2 linked regions of the Pararhizobium capsulatum DSM 1112 genome follow. The protein of the gene in region 1 interacts with the protein of each later gene in a pairwise test. Links are inferred from orthologs where the notes say so. Each region holds a gene or a part of one and is shown on either strand. Other genes may lie near its edges.

Region 1 (7,551 bases):
GTTCGACGGCTACGACAATACCCAGCTTGAAGCGGCCCGCGCCAATTGGAAACGCCTGAAGGGCGAGGGGCATGCACTGACCTACTGGCAGCAGAACGACGATGGTCGCTGGGTGAAGAAGGCGTAATTTTCAGCGCTTTCTCATCGGCGCGGCAACGAAGAAATCGGCATTGGGTCCAGGTTTCTTCACGATCGGTCCCCTTGCGTTCGTCCGCCGATTTCAATTTATTGTACGTATTTCTATTTCTGAATGTTTGATTGAACTGGATTTCATCCCTTGGTCACAAGATGCGTTCGATACAGCGCCATCTCGCCATAGGCTCGCGATAGGAGGCTTTGCACCGTCTTCGACGACGGTTTTCATGATCGGTCGTCCGGCCACCGCCAGGGCATGGCGGTTGCAGAGTTCTCAATGGGGTTTTTATGGATTTTCTCATTTCGCTTGCGGAATACAGCCTGTTGGCGTTCGCAGCCCTGCTACTCCTGGCGCAGTTGCTGGCCCATGAGGTCGGTTACCGCTTTGGAGCGCGCAACAAGGAGCGCGCGACTGGCCAGACGGAAAATGTCGGTATTGTCGTCGCCGGCATGATGGGCCTTCTGGCCTTCGTGCTCGCCCTTACGCTTTCCTATTCCAACGCCCGTTTCAGCGAGCGGCGTCAAGGCACGCTCGCCGAGTCTAACGCCATCGGTACGGCGTGGTTGCGGGCCAACGCGATCGGATCTCCCGATTCGATCGAGATCGCCAAGTTGCTCGAGGAATATGCGAAAGTTCGCGAGGATTTCGTCCTTACGGGTCGTGACCCCGAGGCACTTGCGAAGGCGAATGCGGATACGTCCGCCCTCCAGCAAACCATCTGGCAGCATGTGACGACCATCGTACGGGAGCATCCCGATCCGATCTCTGCGTCGCTGATGGCGGCCGTCAACGACACATTCGATACCAGCACGTCCGAGCGGTTCGCGACCGTCATGCGCCTGCCGGCACAGATCTTCTGGCTCTTGCTTGGCGTGATGCTGCTCAGCATGGCGGCGCTCGGCTATCAGTTCGGTCTCAGAGGAAAGCCGGTCCGCGTCATGATCGTGGTGCTGATGATCGTTTGGACGACGATCATTGTCAGCATTCTGGACCTTGCCGCCGCCAGGGTTGGCAATTTCCGCACCGATGCCCGCGTCTATGAATGGACACGCCAGGGATTCAAGGGGACGACGAACCCATAAAATCTGCAAAAACCGGGCGGGCTGCTTTGCAAAGCAGCCCGCCCAAATCTCGGAAATCAATCGTGAAAAGCTTCGACGAACTTGCGCTTGCCGAGCATGAAGGCATCTGCAACGTGGCGCAGCGGCGCCAGATCGACGTCGGACTTGCCGGCCTTCACGATTTCAGCGAAGCGCTCGTAAAGCGCCGGATATTCGCGCTCGGGCGTGTCCTTGCGCAGTTCGCCATTGATCGAGAGCTTGGCGCCGCCTTCGGCCAGAACCATCCGGCCTGCATCCGTTTCCGCGATGATGTCCCAGCTCTGGTGGCCGGTCTGGCGCCAGTCGAATTCGGCGGAAACCGGAAGAGCGTCTGCATCCCGGAAGGTGATGCTGGCTGCGATCGGAGCGTCGCGATTCTCGGGGAATTCGAGCGTAGCGGCGGTGATGAATAGCTGTTTCGGCAGGATATGCGTGACGATCGACAGCGCATTGATGCCCGGATCGAAGACGCCGAGACCGCCGGCTGCCCAGATCCATTCCTGGTTCGGATGCCAGTGGCGCACGTCTTCTTTCCAGATGACCTGGACACTGTTGATCTTCGTCGAAGCAAGGAATGCCTTGGCTTCCTCGACGGCCGGTGCATAGCGCGAATGCCAGCTGGCAAACAGCGACAGGCCCTTCGAATCGGCCAGCGCCTGCAGGTCTGCCACTTCGCTCAGCGTCGCCCCCGGCGGCTTTTCGAGGAACACATGCTTGCCGGCCTGCAGCGCCGTGTGCGCAGCCGCATAGCGGTACTGCGGCGGCATGCAGAGCGAAACAGCGTCGATTGCCGGTACGGCTTCGAGCATCGCTTCGATCGACTTGAAATTGTCGATCCCGTCGACGACGCCGTGGCGGCTGGCTGCAGCGATCAGCTTGTAGTCGGAATTGGCGGCGATGGCGGGCAGATGCTGGTCGCGGACGATCTTGCCGACACCGACGATGGCGATATTGATGGGGCTCATGGTGTTTCGCTCGATTAGTATGATTTTATGATGCGCTTTGTATCAGAAAGCGGGATACGGGCAAGCGGCGCTGACGCAATGATCGATGACGATCATGGACAAAGCGATGGTGAGCCTGTTTGCATAATGCGAATCGCACACAGGAGCCGCCATGCCGCCGATCTATCGAAAAGCCACCCGCGCCGATCTCGACATGATGCTGGACTGGGCGGCGCGCGAAGGCTGGAACCCCGGTCTCGGAGACGCAACGCCGTTCTTCGCTGCCGATCCCGATGGTTACTGGCTCGCAGAGGAGGAGGGCCAGATCGTGGCTGCCATCTCGCTCGTCCGCTACGGCCCGGATTATGCCTTTCTCGGCTTCTACATGGCGCATCCGGATTTCCGCGGGCAGGGTATCGGCCATGCTCTGTGGAAGAAGGCGCTCCGCGAAACAAGCGCCAGGACCATGGGTCTTGATGGCGTGGTCGCGCAGCAGGAAAACTACCAGAAATCGGGCTTTGCCTATGCTTACGCCAATTTCCGCTACGGTGGCGAGGTGACCTGCAGCGAACCTCCGTCCTCTGAATTGACTGAAGTTTCGCCCGTGCATATCCCCTCGATCATCGCCTATGACCGCCGCTTTTCGCCCGGCCCACGGGATGCTTTCCTCAAGGAATGGCTGCGGCCGCTGCCCAATCGAAACAGCGTCGCGTTCATCCGCCATGCGGAAATATCAGGCTACGGCACCATCCGCGCCTGCCGCGAGGGCCACAAGATCGGCCCGCTGTTTGCGGATACGGAAACCAATGCCGACCTCATCTTCCGCAAGCTGGTGACGATGGCCGGTGGAGGCCAGATCTTCCTCGATATACCTGAACCGAACGCCGCGGCAAAAGCGTTGTGCGACCGATACAATCTTAAGCCGGTCTTTGAGACGGCGCGCATGTATCGCGGCCCGGTGCCCGATCTGCCGCTGTCGCAGATTTACGGCATCACCACTTTCGAACTTGGCTGAATTTTAAAGAAGACGCGTGTCGGTCGCGATCAGGAAAACGCTGGCGAAGGTGATGGCCGAAAGGCAGGCGACGGCGATCCAGAACCATAGGCCGGCCGCCTCCCGCTCGCCCTCCGCCATGGCCGGCGTCACGTTGCGCAGCTTCGTCAGCTGGTGGCGCGGGTTGCCCCACTTCACCCGGCGAAACCGGTAGACATCCGTTCTTTGCGTGCGCTCTTTCCTCATGGCTCAAAAGTTTAAAATGAGTCGATGAAGGCCATATTAAAGAAACCGCTAAAATTTTAACGAATCGTTTAGCACCGATGAATCAGCTCGCCATCGCCTCTTCATATTCGGTCGAAAGCTCCATCCACTGGTCTTCGGCCTTGCTCAGGCGAGACGCAACCTCTGCCCGTTCCTTGACCTTGGTGGCCGCCTTGTCGGGGAATTTTTCGTAGAGTTCCTGGCTCTCAAGCTCCGCATCAAGGGCCCGAATCTGCTTCTGAAGCTTTTCCGTCAGGGATTCGATTTCATTGATCTTTTTCTTCAGCGGCGCAAAGGCGGCGCGCTTTTCCGCGGCTGCCTTGCGCTGGTCGGCCTTGTTCACTGTCTCGTCTGCAGGCTTGGTCTTGGCGCCCTTGGTCCTGCTGCTGGCGACGATGACGCTGCGGTAATCCTCGAGGTCGCCGTCATAGTTCGTCACGGTGCCGTCGCGCACCAGCCACAGCCGGTCCACAGTCGCCTCGATCAGGTGGCGATCATGCGAGATCAGGATAACCGCGCCCTCATAGTCGTTCAGTGCCTCGATCAGTGCATTGCGGCTGTCGATGTCGAGGTGGTTGGTCGGCTCGTCGAGGATCAGCATGTTCGGCGCGTCGAAGGCGGCGAGGCCCATCAGCAGGCGCGCTTTTTCGCCGCCCGAAAGGTCCTTGGCCGGCGTGTCCATCTTTTCGGTCGCAAGACCCATCTGGGCGACGCGCGAGCGCACCTTGGCTTCCGGCGCATCCGGCATCAGCGGACGGATATGCTGAACCGCGGTATCACCGGGAACGAGATCGTCCAGCTGATGCTGGGCAAAGAAGCCGATCTTCAGGTTCGGTGCCAGCCGGATGTCGCCGGCATCAGCGGAAAGCCGACCGGAGATGAACTTGGCAAACGTCGATTTGCCATTGCCGTTCGAGCCGAGCAGGGCGATGCGGTCGTCATTGTCGATCCTGAGGTTCAGGCCCTTCAGGATCGGCTTGCCGGGCGTGTATCCGACAGAACCGCCCTGGATGGCGATGATCGGCGAGGCCGGTTGTTTTTCCGGCTCGGGAAAATGGATCGGATGGACATGATCCTCGATGACGGCGGCAACGGTCCCCATCCGCTCCAGCGCCTTGACGCGGCTCTGCGCCTGACGGGCCTTGGTTGCCTTGGCCTTGAACCGGTCGATGAAGGACTGCAGGTGCTTGCGCGCCGCCTCATTCTTCACCTTGGCCTTCTGCTGCAGCTCGATCGCCTCGGCGCGCTGGCGCTGGAACTGGTCGTAGGAGCCGCGGTAGAAGGTCAGCTTCTTCTGGTCGAGATGGATGATCGAATTGACAGCCGTGTTGAGCAGGTCGCGATCGTGGCTGATGATGATGACCGTGTGTGGATAGCGGCGGATATAGTCCTCCAGCCACAATGCGCCTTCGAGGTCGAGATAGTTGGTCGGTTCGTCGAGCAGCAGCAGGTCCGGCTCGGCAAACAGCACGGCCGCCAGCGCCACGCGCATGCGCCAGCCACCGGAAAAGGACGAGGCCGGGCGCTTCTGCGCCTCATGGTCGAAACCGAGACCAGCGAGAATGCTGGCCGCACGCGATTCCGCCGAATGCGCCTGGATGTCGGTGAGCCGCGTCTGGATTTCGGCAATACGATGCGGATCGGTGGCATGCTCGGCTTCAGTCAGCAGCGCCTCGCGCTCCTTGTCTGCTTTCAGCACGATTTCGATCAGCGGCTCTTCGGTGCCGGGCGCTTCTTGTGCCACCTGTCCGATGCGGGCATTCCTGGGGATCGAAACGGAACCTGTCTCGCTCTCCATCGTGCCGGTGATGATGCGGAAGAGCGTCGACTTGCCGGCGCCGTTCTTGCCGACGAGGCCGGCCTTGGTGCCGGCAGGAAGCGAAACCGTCGCCTGGTCGATGAGCAGGCGGCCGGCAATACGCGCGGAGAGATTGTTGATCGTGATCATGGCCGGCGTTTTGGCCGATGTTGTCGCGGAAGGCAAGTGTCCCAGAGGCCGCAGTCTTCGTGAAAAGGCCTATGCCGCGTGGGGAGAGTAGAGGCGCGGCGATCTCGCGCCGACGGCGGCCGAGAACACCAGCTGGCCCGGATGGCCGGAGGCCTTGACGGCGTGCAGCGCGAGTTCCGCCTGGCTGAAGAGATCGGCCTCTCCACTTGCGGCATCGGTCATCGCGATGCCTGCCGAGAGAGACAGTCGTTCCGGCGTGAACGAGCGTTCGGGCAGGGGGATGTCGATGGCTTCGATCGAAGCGCGTATGCGCGAGACGATTGCCTCTGCATTGGCGGCGCTGACGTCGGAAAACAGGAAGGCCAGTTCATCCAGTCCGATACGACCGACGAAGTCGTTCTTCTTGATGGATTTGCGGAAAATCGGAGCGAGTTTCTTCAGCGCCTTTTCCAGCGCGTCCACGCCGTACCGTTCGCCGACGCCGCGCAGGCCGTTAAGGGACACCAGCACAAGGGCCGTGGGCGGCGGCGCATCGAGAAACAGCGCCGATAGCCGCGCCGAGAATGCCGTACGGTTCGGAAGCCCGGTTGAGGGATCCCGCGTCGCCGCTGCCCGCAGCGCATCGATATCGCCTTCCATGGAAGACAGCTGTGCAACGGTTTCGGTAAGCCGCCCAGAGAAGCTTGCTTCGTCGCGCAGCAGCGCTGCGGCCTGATCACGGATCGCCTGCGTCGCATCGGCAAAGTCCGACATGGCAACCACCGGATCGTTTTCGAGCCGAAGCGCAAAATCCTGCAGCTGGCGGACGAAACCCGTCTTGCGATTGGTGGCCTCGCGCATCGCCACCGAAACGTCACCCAGGAGCTTCACGGCCTGCGCCTGAACCTTGTCGGCACTCAGTGTCGCGTGGCTTGCAAGATTGTGACGAATACCAAGTTCGTCAATCTTGGCTGCATCGGGAGAGGGCCCGAGTGCCGAAAGCTCGCGGGCAAGATCTGGATTGCGTCCCGAAAGCGCCTCGTAAAACAGCGCATAGTTGCGCGGCAGGGGAGAAACGCCAAGGCTCGCCATGGCCTGGGCAATCCTGACGAACACGGCGTCGATTTCCGTCCGTGCCGGCCGCTGCGCGTTCTGCTTGGGGTTCGTCATCGGTTCAATCCCTGAAACAGCTGATATTGCCATCTTGCGGCCTTGCCGCCGTTTTCCTTGTTATGGAATTGGATAAGCCGTTGACATTAAAAGAGCGTCAATCTGCGATTGCGCCTGTATGTGATGGTTACAGAGCGCTTAAGAACATGGCCATCTCAGCGCTGTCGCAGTCTGCACCAGGATGTCGGCGCTACGCCCCAGCTCCAGCGGGTTAGCCTCCAGAAAGGCGCAGACAACGTCGATATGCTCCTGCAGGATAATCGTATCGGGCGCGCATATATTGGCGCGGATCTTTGCCGTCACACTGATCGTGCTCTTCGGCCGATTGTTCTCCGCATCGACGACATCCGCCAATTCCGCATGATGCAGATCGCGGGACCAGCGGTCGAGGACACCGGCAACATAGCCGGCAAGGGCAGGATTCCTCGGTGGCTGGCAAAACGCGTGCAGCGTCACGCCGTCAACGAACTGCGCCCGTGCCGTCGTTGGTGCTACAGCAGCCAGCGCGGCTAAAACAATCATCGGCAGGCGGCATCGTCCCGGCATTGCCCTTCCTCCTACCAAGCTCGCGCGGCATGGTCGTATGCTACGCCAAATGCACGCCCACGCAACTCTCAGCCCGCATGCTTGCGCCCCTCTGGCGTGCGCTGGAAAAAGACGAGGTCAAGCGAAAGGCTTGGCTTGCCCAGCGCGGTCAAAATCATGTGGCACTGGCCCCTATGATGGGTCTGGTGGTTGAAGAGATGGGCGAGCGCGGGTGCCAGTTTCTGGGTGATGAGGGTAGGAGTGCTGACGGGCGTATAGCTAAAGGTCGCCCGCAGATCCTCCTCCGTCAGATCGCGGATCCAACCGGCAATACGTTCGTCTTCAGCCCGCCGCGCATCGGCAAGTGCGGCAAACTCCGTGTGAATGACGGCATCGAGCCGCGTCGGCGCGTCGCCCGTGCCGGTGAAGCGGCGCATCCAGATGCGGTCGGTGGCAAGCAGGTGGTTGAGCGTGCCGGAGAGCGAGCCGAA
Region 2 (8,111 bases), 1.9 Mb from region 1 along the record:
CGTGCGAGACCGATGGTGAAGGTATCGATGGCGCCCTTGGCGGCGGCATAGTCGACATACTGTCCGGCAGAACCGAGAAGCGCGGCCATGGACGAGATGTTGACGATCACGCCACCATTGCCGCCCCTGCTCTTCGACATGCGTCGCACGGCCTCTCCGGCGCAGAGGATGGAGCCGGTGACATTGACACGCAGCATGCGGTCGATGCGGGCAAAATCCATCTCGTCGATGCGCTGCGGCGAGCCAACGATGCCGGCATTGTTGACGAGACCATCTAGCCGGCCATAGGTGCTGTCGATCGTGGCAAACATCGCCTCGATATCACCGGGCTGGGCGACATCGCCGACAACCGCGATCGCCTCGCCGCCGGCATTGACGATATCCGCCACGACCGCTTCGGCTGCAGCAGCGTTTGTCGCGTAATTGACGACCACCAGCCAGCCGGCGCGAGCCGCGGAGCGGCAGATGGCGGCGCCGATGCCGCGGCTGCCGCCGGTGACCAGAACAACAGGCTTTTCCGTCATGTCGCGCATCCTTTCAAGCCAAACACATCCCAGGGCGCGACGGTGAGCTTGCCCCAGAGGGCAGAGGCCTTGATCGCGGGGCCGAGATCGGGGAGCAGTAATTGCAGAGCCGCAGCTTTCGTTTCGGCTGGCAGGAGATCAACCTTGCCGGCGGCATCAACGGAATAGATCACGCCCTGCCAGATAACGCAGGCAGCCAGATCATCGCCGGTTACATCGCCCTCCGGGCAATTGTTCATGATCATGCCATTGGCACGCTCCGGATCACCGGAAATCATGACGAAACCTTCAAGCTTCAGGTCCGCCTTGAGGGCTGCGACCTCGAAGCGATTGCTGGTCGTTGCACTCTCCGAATCGACAGGGAGGAAACGCAGCTCATAGGCACCATCTGCATCGCCGTAGACGGCTTTGCTCTGCAGGCAATCGGCCGCCTGCACCCCAAGGGGGGCAAGCGAAAACAGCACTGCCGCGGCAAGACGCTTCATCGTCAGGCCGCCTTTTCCGTTGCGAGCTTGAGGCCGAGCGCAATGAAAACGAGACCGCTGGCGCGGTCGATCCACTGGCTCATGCGCGAGAAGGTCGAGCGCATCTTCGGCGTCGTCATGAACAGGCTGACGCCGACGAACCACAGGATGAGGCAGCATGCCATGACGAGCCCATAGCCGAACTTAACCGGGATCGGCGTATGTGCCGAAACCACCGTCGAAAAGATCGACAGGAAGAAAAACACCGGCTTCGGGTTCAGCGCATTGGCCGCAAAGCCAAGGCCGAAGGCCTTGAGCGCCGACTGCTCCTTGTGGGCGCCTTCAGCATCCGCCGCCGGCACCGTCATGTCCGTCTTGCCAGCCCGAAGAGCCTTGATGCCGATATAGATGAGGTAGGCGACACCGCACCACTTGACGATATTGAAGAGGTAGATCGACTGGGAAATGATCAGCCCGAGACCCAGGATCGTGTACGTCACATGGAACATCAGCGATGTGCCGATGCCGAAGGACGTGATAACAGCGGAGCGACGGCCATGAACGATCGACTGGCGCATGACCATGGCAAGATCTGCACCGGGCGAGACGATCGCGAAGGAGAAGATCGCCATCAGCGAGGCGAGTTCGAAAAGATAGGGATGCATGCAATTACTCCGGCAGGAAGCTCAGCCCGTCTTCTATCAAAAGATAAGCCGCGAAACCATGATCAGCAGGCCAATGAGAGAGCCGACCCAGACCAGCGAGCGGATATAAGGCACGCCGGCGAGATAGAGCGGAATGTAGACCAGACGGCATATGAACCACGTCCATGCGCCGATCAGACCCCAGCCGCTCGGGTCCCCCACCGTCGCCAGGGCCAACGCCAGGCCAACGAAGGCCGGATAGGTCTCGCGGAAATTTGCCGATGCCCTGTCAGCACGCCCGGCGATCTTGCCGGACGGCTGCTGATGGTCGTCACGCGGACCGGCATTCCAGGCCGATCCGAGCTCTATCGTCGCAAGCTGGCCCTGCAGTCCGATATGGAACACCAGCAGCACGACGCTCCATCCAAGAAGCGTCAGGAACGGCGAGCCTGCCAGTGCTGCTGCGTCCATGATCAGGTGTCCCTCAAGCGATTCCAGCAAAAGTGCGAAGCGGTTTTGCGTCCGGAATCGCGTTAAACAAAAAGCCTAGAGATCGAGAACCAGACGTTCCGGATCTTCCAGGCTTTCCTTCACGCGCACCAGGAAGGTCACGGCTTCCTTGCCGTCGACCATGCGGTGATCGTAGGACAGCGCGAGATACATCATCGGACGAATGACGATCTGGCCACCGACAACCACCGGACGGTCCTGGATCTTGTGCATGCCGAGGATGCCCGACTGGGGCGCATTGAGGATCGGGGAGGACATCAGCGAACCGTAGACGCCACCATTGGTGATGGTGAACGTGCCGCCCTGCATGTCGGCCATCGACAGCGTGCCATCGCGGGCAGCCTTGGCGAGACGACCCAGATCCTTCTCGATCTCGGCAACCGTCATCTGGTCGGCGTCACGGATAACGGGAACGACAAGACCCTTGTCGGTGCCGACGGCCATGCCGATGTGGCAGAAGTTCTTGTAGATGATGTCGGTGCCGTCTATCTCGGCGTTGACGGCCGGCAGTTCCTTCAGCGCGTGCGTCACGGCCTTGGTGAAGAAGCCCATGAAGCCGAGCTTTACGCCATGCTTCTTCTCGAAGATGTCCTTGTACTTTGTGCGCAGCGCCATGACGGCCGACATGTCCACCTCGTTGTAGGTGGTCAGCATGGCCGCCGTGTTCTGCGCATCCTTGAGGCGGCGCGCAATCGTCTGGCGAAGACGGGTCATCTTGACCCGCTCTTCACGCGGCGCGTCTTCAGCCGGCGACGGCGCACGGGCGACGACCTTGGCCGGCTCGGAAGCGGCAGGCGTCGAAATGCCCTTGGCAACAGCAGCAATGACATCGCCCTTCAGCACCTGGCCACGCTTGCCGGAGCCATCGACGTCGGAAGCGGAGAGGTTGTTTTCAGCGAGCAGCTTTGCGGCAGCAGGAGCAGCCGGCATTGCGGAAGCGACCTGCGGAGTGGCCGGAGCAACAGCCGGTGCAGAGGCGGCAGGCGCGGCGACCTTCTTTTCGGCAGCCGGCGCCGGAGCGGCAACGCCTGCTCCGCTTGCGGAGATCTGGCCAAGCAGCGCGCCGAGGCCCACCGTTTCGCCGGCAGCGGCGACGATTTCGGCGAGAACACCGGCGGCAGGCGCCGGAACTTCGATCGTCACCTTGTCGGTTTCGAGTTCCAGGATCGGCTCATCGGCCTTGACCGTATCGCCGACCTTCTTGAACCAGGTACCGACGGTGGCTTCGCTGACGGATTCGCCCAGGGTGGGCACGCGGATTTCTGTAGCCATGATTTTAAAGTCCGTTCTTCGGGTATCGGTTTCAACTACGGGGAGAGCGGGAGGCTTTTCAGCCTCCCAGCGCGTCTTCCAGGAATGCCGCGAGCTGCGCGAGGTGCTTCGACATCAGGCCGGTAGCGGGCGATGCCGCGGCCGGACGGCCGGTGTAGCGCACGCGCTGGTACTTGGCGTCGATATGGGCAAGCACCCATTCCAGATAGGGATCGATGAACGACCACGCACCCATGTTCTTCGGCTCTTCCTGGCACCAGACCATCTCCGCATTGCGGAAGCGCGAGAGCTCGTTGATGAGTGCCTTGGCCGGGAACGGATAGAGCTGTTCGACACGCAGCAGGTAGACGTCATCGACGCCGCGCTTTTCACGCTCTTCCAAAAGGTCGTAATAGACCTTGCCGGTGCAGAGCACGACGCGGCGGATTTTGGCATCCTTCTGCAGCTTGATCGGGCCATCCTTGATGACTTCGGCATCATCCCACAGCAGGCGGTGGAACGAGCTTTCGCCGGCCATTTCCGAAAGGCTCGATACGGCGCGCTTGTGGCGCAGCAGCGACTTTGGCGTCATCATGATCAGCGGCTTGCGGAAGTCCCGCTTCATCTGGCGGCGAAGGACATGAAAATAGTTCGCCGGCGTCGTGACGTTGGCAACCTGCATGTTGTCTTCGGCACACATCTGCAGCCAGCGCTCGAGGCGGGCGGAAGAGTGCTCCGGCCCCTGACCTTCGTAGCCATGCGGCAGGAGGCAGACGAGGCCGGACATACGAAGCCACTTGCGTTCACCAGACGAGATGAACTGGTCGAACACGACCTGCGCACCGTTGGCGAAGTCGCCGAACTGGGCTTCCCAGAGGGTCAGCGCATTCGGGCGGGCCAGCGAATAGCCGTATTCGAAACCAAGTACAGCCTCTTCGGACAGCATCGAATTGATGACTTCGTAACGCCCCTGCGTCGGTGAAATATTGGCAAGCGGAATGTAGCGATCTTCGGTCTCCTGATCATAGAGAACCGAATGGCGCTGCGAGAAGGTGCCGCGTTCGCAATCCTGACCGGAAAGCCGGATCTTCGTACCTTCGGCGCAGAGCGTGCCAAAGGCCAAAGCCTCCGCCATCGCCCAGTCGACACCCTCGCCAGAGGTCACCATGCCGGCACGGTTATCCATGAAGCGCTGGATGGTCTTGTGGACGCGGAAGCCTTCGGGAACTTCCGACAGCTTGCGGCCGATTTCCTTCAGGCTCTTCATCGGCACCGAGGTCTTGCCGCGGCGCTGTTCGTCCTGATTGTCGGCGGCACGCAGGCCTGACCAGGCACCGTCCAGCCAGTCGGCCTTGTTGGGCTTGTAGGACTGGCCGGCCTCGAATTCCTGCTCCAGGTGGGCGCGCCAATCGGCCTTCATCTTTTCAAGGTCGCCGTCGGTGATCAGTCCTTCGGCAATCAGGCGCTCTCCGTAGACCTGCACGACCGGCTTGTGAGCGCGGATGACCTTGTACATCTTCGGCTGCGTGAATGACGGCTCATCGCCTTCGTTGTGGCCGAAGCGGCGGTAGCAGAACATATCGATCACGACCGGCTTGTGGAACTTCATCCGGAATTCGGTCGCGATCTTGGCAGCGTAGACAACCGCTTCCGGGTCATCGCCATTGACGTGGAAGATCGGCGCTTCGATCATCTTGGCGACATCGGACGGATAGGGCGACGACCGTGAGAAGGCCGGATTGGTGGTGAAACCGATCTGGTTGTTGATGATGAAGTGCACGGTGCCGCCAACACGATGGCCGCGCAGACCGGACAAGCCGAGAATTTCCGCGGTAACACCCTGGCCGGCAAACGCCGCATCACCGTGCAACAGCAGCGGCATGACCTTGGAGCGTTCCTTCAAAGGGATAACATCGCCTTCGAAGACAGTCGCCATCTGGTCCTGCTTGGCACGGGCCTTGCCCATGACGACGGGGTTGACGATTTCGAGATGCGACGGATTTGCCGTTAGCGACAGGTGAACCTTGTTACCATCGAATTCGCGGTCGGAAGACGCACCGAGATGGTACTTCACATCGCCCGAACCTTCGACATCATCAGGCGCATAGGAGCCGCCCTTGAACTCGTGGAACACGGCGCGATGCGGCTTGCCCATGACGTTGGTCAGAACGTTCAGACGGCCGCGATGGGCCATGCCGAGGATGACCTCCTTTAGGCCTTCCTGACCACCGCGCTTGATGATCTGCTCCAGCGCCGGGATCAGCGATTCGCCACCATCGAGACCGAAGCGCTTGGTGCCCTTGTACTTGACGTCGATGAACTGCTCGAAGCCTTCGGCCTCAATGAGCTTCGACAGGATGGCCTTCTTGCCTTCAGGTGTGAAGGCGACGCCCTTGTCCGGACCCTCGATGCGCTCCTGTATCCAGCCTTTGATTTCTGGATCGGAGATATGCATGAACTCCACGCCGAGCGTGGAACAATAGGTGCGCTCGAGGAGATCGACGATCTCGCGCAGGGTCGCGTATTCGAGACCGAGCACATTATCCAGGAAAATCGGGCGATCCATGTCTTCCGGACCGAAGCCGTAGTTGGACGGGGAAAGCTCGTGATAATCGTCCACCGGAGCGGCAATGGCAAGCGGGTCGAGCTTGGCATGAAGGTGGCCGCGGGCGCGATAAGCGCGGATCAGCATGATGGCGCGGACGCTGTCGCGGGTCGCCTGGTGGACGTCGGCGGAAGCAACGGCAACGCCGGTTACGGCAGCCTGCTCCTCGGCCTTGGCCTTCACCTTCTTTTCGATGACCTTCTCGACCGTGCCCCAATCGCCGTCGAGCGCGGAAACCAGTTCGCTGCGCTCGGTGACGGGCCAGTTCGGCTTCTTCCAGGAGGCGCCCTTGGCGGCCTTCACGACATCGCCCGGCTCGTCCTGCAGCGCCTTGAAGAAGGACTGCCACTCACCGGAAACCGACGACGAGTCGCTTTCATAGCGCGCATAAAGCTGTTCGATATAGCTGGCGTTCGCTCCGTCGAGGAACGATGTCAGCAGGAATTGTTCGTTGGCTTCTTGCCTTGCCATTGTGTACCGCGGACCTGTCCGTCCGCCTCCTGACTGGTTGGTACCGTCCGGTCCGTCCGGGCGGTTTTGCGCCACAAAAGCGCGAGCATCCGATGCTTAGATGGTGCGAATGAGGCGAAACGACAGTCTCGCCCCATTCGATTTCGTGGTGTCTCAGCCCTTGAGGACTTCGACAAGGGTGGTGCCGAGGCGCGCCGGGGACGGCGACACCTTGATGCCGGCCGCTTCCATGGCCGCGATCTTGGATTCTGCATCGCCCTTGCCGCCGGAAACGACAGCGCCGGCGTGGCCCATGGTGCGGCCCTTCGGAGCCGTACGGCCCGCGATAAAGCCAGCCATCGGCTTCTTGCGGCCCTTTTTGGCCTCGTCGATCAGGAACTGGGCTGCATCTTCTTCAGCCGAGCCGCCGATTTCGCCGATCATGATGATTGACTTGGTTTCGTCGTCGGCGAGGAACAACTCGAGCACGTCGATGAACTCGGTGCCCTTGACCGGGTCGCCGCCGATGCCGACAGCCGTGGTCTGGCCAAGGCCTTCGTTCGAGGTCTGGAACACGGCTTCATAGGTGAGCGTGCCGGAGCGTGAAACGATGCCGACCGAGCCCTTGCGGAAAATCGAGCCCGGCATGATGCCGATCTTGCACTCTTCCGGCGTCAGGACGCCCGGGCAGTTCGGGCCGAGAAGGCGCGACTTGGAGCGATCAAGGCGAGCCTTGACGCGAACCATATCCATGACCGGGATGCCTTCGGTGATGCAGGTAATGAACGGGATCTCGGCTTCGATCGCCTCGATGATCGCATCCGCAGCACCGGCCGGCGGAACATAGATCACGGACGCATCGGCGCCGGTCTTTTCCTTGGCTTCGGCAACGCTTGCGAAGATCGGCAGGGTTTCGCCCTTCGAGCCGGTCCAGGTTTCGCCACCCTTCTTCGGGTGGATGCCGCCGACCATCTGCGTGCCGTAATAGGCAAGCGCCTGCTCGGTGTGGAAAGTACCGGTCTTGCCGGTCAGGCCCTGAACCAGGACCTTGGTGTTCTTGTTGACGAGAATCGACATGAGTAGGTCCTTCAATTAACCGTTGATCGCAGCGACGATCTTCTTGGCAGCGTCGTCCAGATCGTCAGCGGCGGTGATTGCCAGACCCGACTCGTTCAGGATTTTCTTGCCAAGCTCGACATTGGTGCCTTCGAGGCGAACAACGAGCGGAACCTTCAGGCCGACTTCCTGCACGGCTGCGACGACACCTTCCGCGATGACATCGCATTTCATGATACCGCCGAAGATGTTGACGAGAATGCCCTCGACCTTCGGATCGGCCGTGATGATCTTGAAGGCTGCAGCAACCTTCTCCTTGCCGGCGCCGCCGCCGACGTCGCAGAAGTTTGCCGGCTCCTTGCCGTAAAGCTTGATGATGTCCATGGTCGCCATGGCAAGGCCAGCGCCATTGACCATGCAGCCGATGTTGCCGTCGAGCGCCACGTAAGCGAGATCCCACTTGGAGGCCTCGATTTCCTTGGCGTCTTCCTCGGTCTCGTCGCGCAGCGCCTTGACGTCGTCATGACGGAAGATCGCATTGCCGTCGAACGACATCTTGGCGTCGAGAACGCGCAGATGGCCATTCTTCATGACGATCAGCGGGTTG

What was found.
Region 2: the proteins of QO002_RS09475 (region 1) and QO002_RS00310 interact in binary tests that used the Escherichia coli proteins (3 or more experiments, as listed by UniProt). The link is inferred for Pararhizobium capsulatum DSM 1112 from one-to-one orthologs.

Annotation. Positions count from the first base shown.
Region 1 is NZ_JAUSVF010000001.1:1,971,633-1,979,183, forward strand. The notes cover bases 2,945-5,905. They hold QO002_RS09475 (ABC-F family ATP-binding cassette domain-containing protein), read right to left. Parts: upstream 5,387-5,905; coding sequence 3,503-5,386; downstream 2,945-3,502. Other genes in these bases: QO002_RS09465 (GNAT family N-acetyltransferase), read left to right, coding at 2,945-3,195; QO002_RS09470 (hypothetical protein), read right to left, coding at 3,199-3,420; QO002_RS09480 (GGDEF domain-containing protein), read right to left, coding at 5,456-5,905. Outside these bases: QO002_RS09450 (DNA polymerase III subunit chi), read left to right, coding at 1-127; QO002_RS09455 (hypothetical protein), read left to right, coding at 424-1,218; QO002_RS09460 (Gfo/Idh/MocA family protein), read right to left, coding at 1,275-2,201; more of QO002_RS09465, read left to right, coding at 2,353-2,944; more of QO002_RS09480, read right to left, coding at 5,906-6,535; QO002_RS09485 (Rap1a/Tai family immunity protein), read right to left, coding at 6,674-7,081; QO002_RS09490 (DinB family protein), read right to left, coding at 7,150-7,551. UniProt on the Escherichia coli protein: Genetic data indicate it may be involved in ribosome assembly or function.
Region 2 is NZ_JAUSVF010000001.1:64,049-72,159, forward strand. Bases 3,273-6,793 are described here. They hold QO002_RS00310 (2-oxoglutarate dehydrogenase E1 component), read right to left. Parts: upstream 6,470-6,793; coding sequence 3,473-6,469; downstream 3,273-3,472. Other genes in these bases: odhB (2-oxoglutarate dehydrogenase complex dihydrolipoyllysine-residue succinyltransferase), read right to left, coding at 3,273-3,414; sucD (succinate--CoA ligase subunit alpha), read right to left, coding at 6,623-6,793. In the rest of the region: QO002_RS00285 (SDR family oxidoreductase), read right to left, coding at 1-524; QO002_RS00290 (hypothetical protein), read right to left, coding at 521-1,009; QO002_RS00295 (LysE family translocator), read right to left, coding at 1,012-1,653; QO002_RS00300 (MAPEG family protein), read right to left, coding at 1,690-2,103; more of odhB, read right to left, coding at 2,179-3,272; more of sucD, read right to left, coding at 6,794-7,525; sucC (ADP-forming succinate--CoA ligase subunit beta), read right to left, coding at 7,541-8,111. UniProt on the Escherichia coli protein: E1 component of the 2-oxoglutarate dehydrogenase (OGDH) complex which catalyzes the decarboxylation of 2-oxoglutarate, the first step in the conversion of 2-oxoglutarate to succinyl-CoA and CO(2).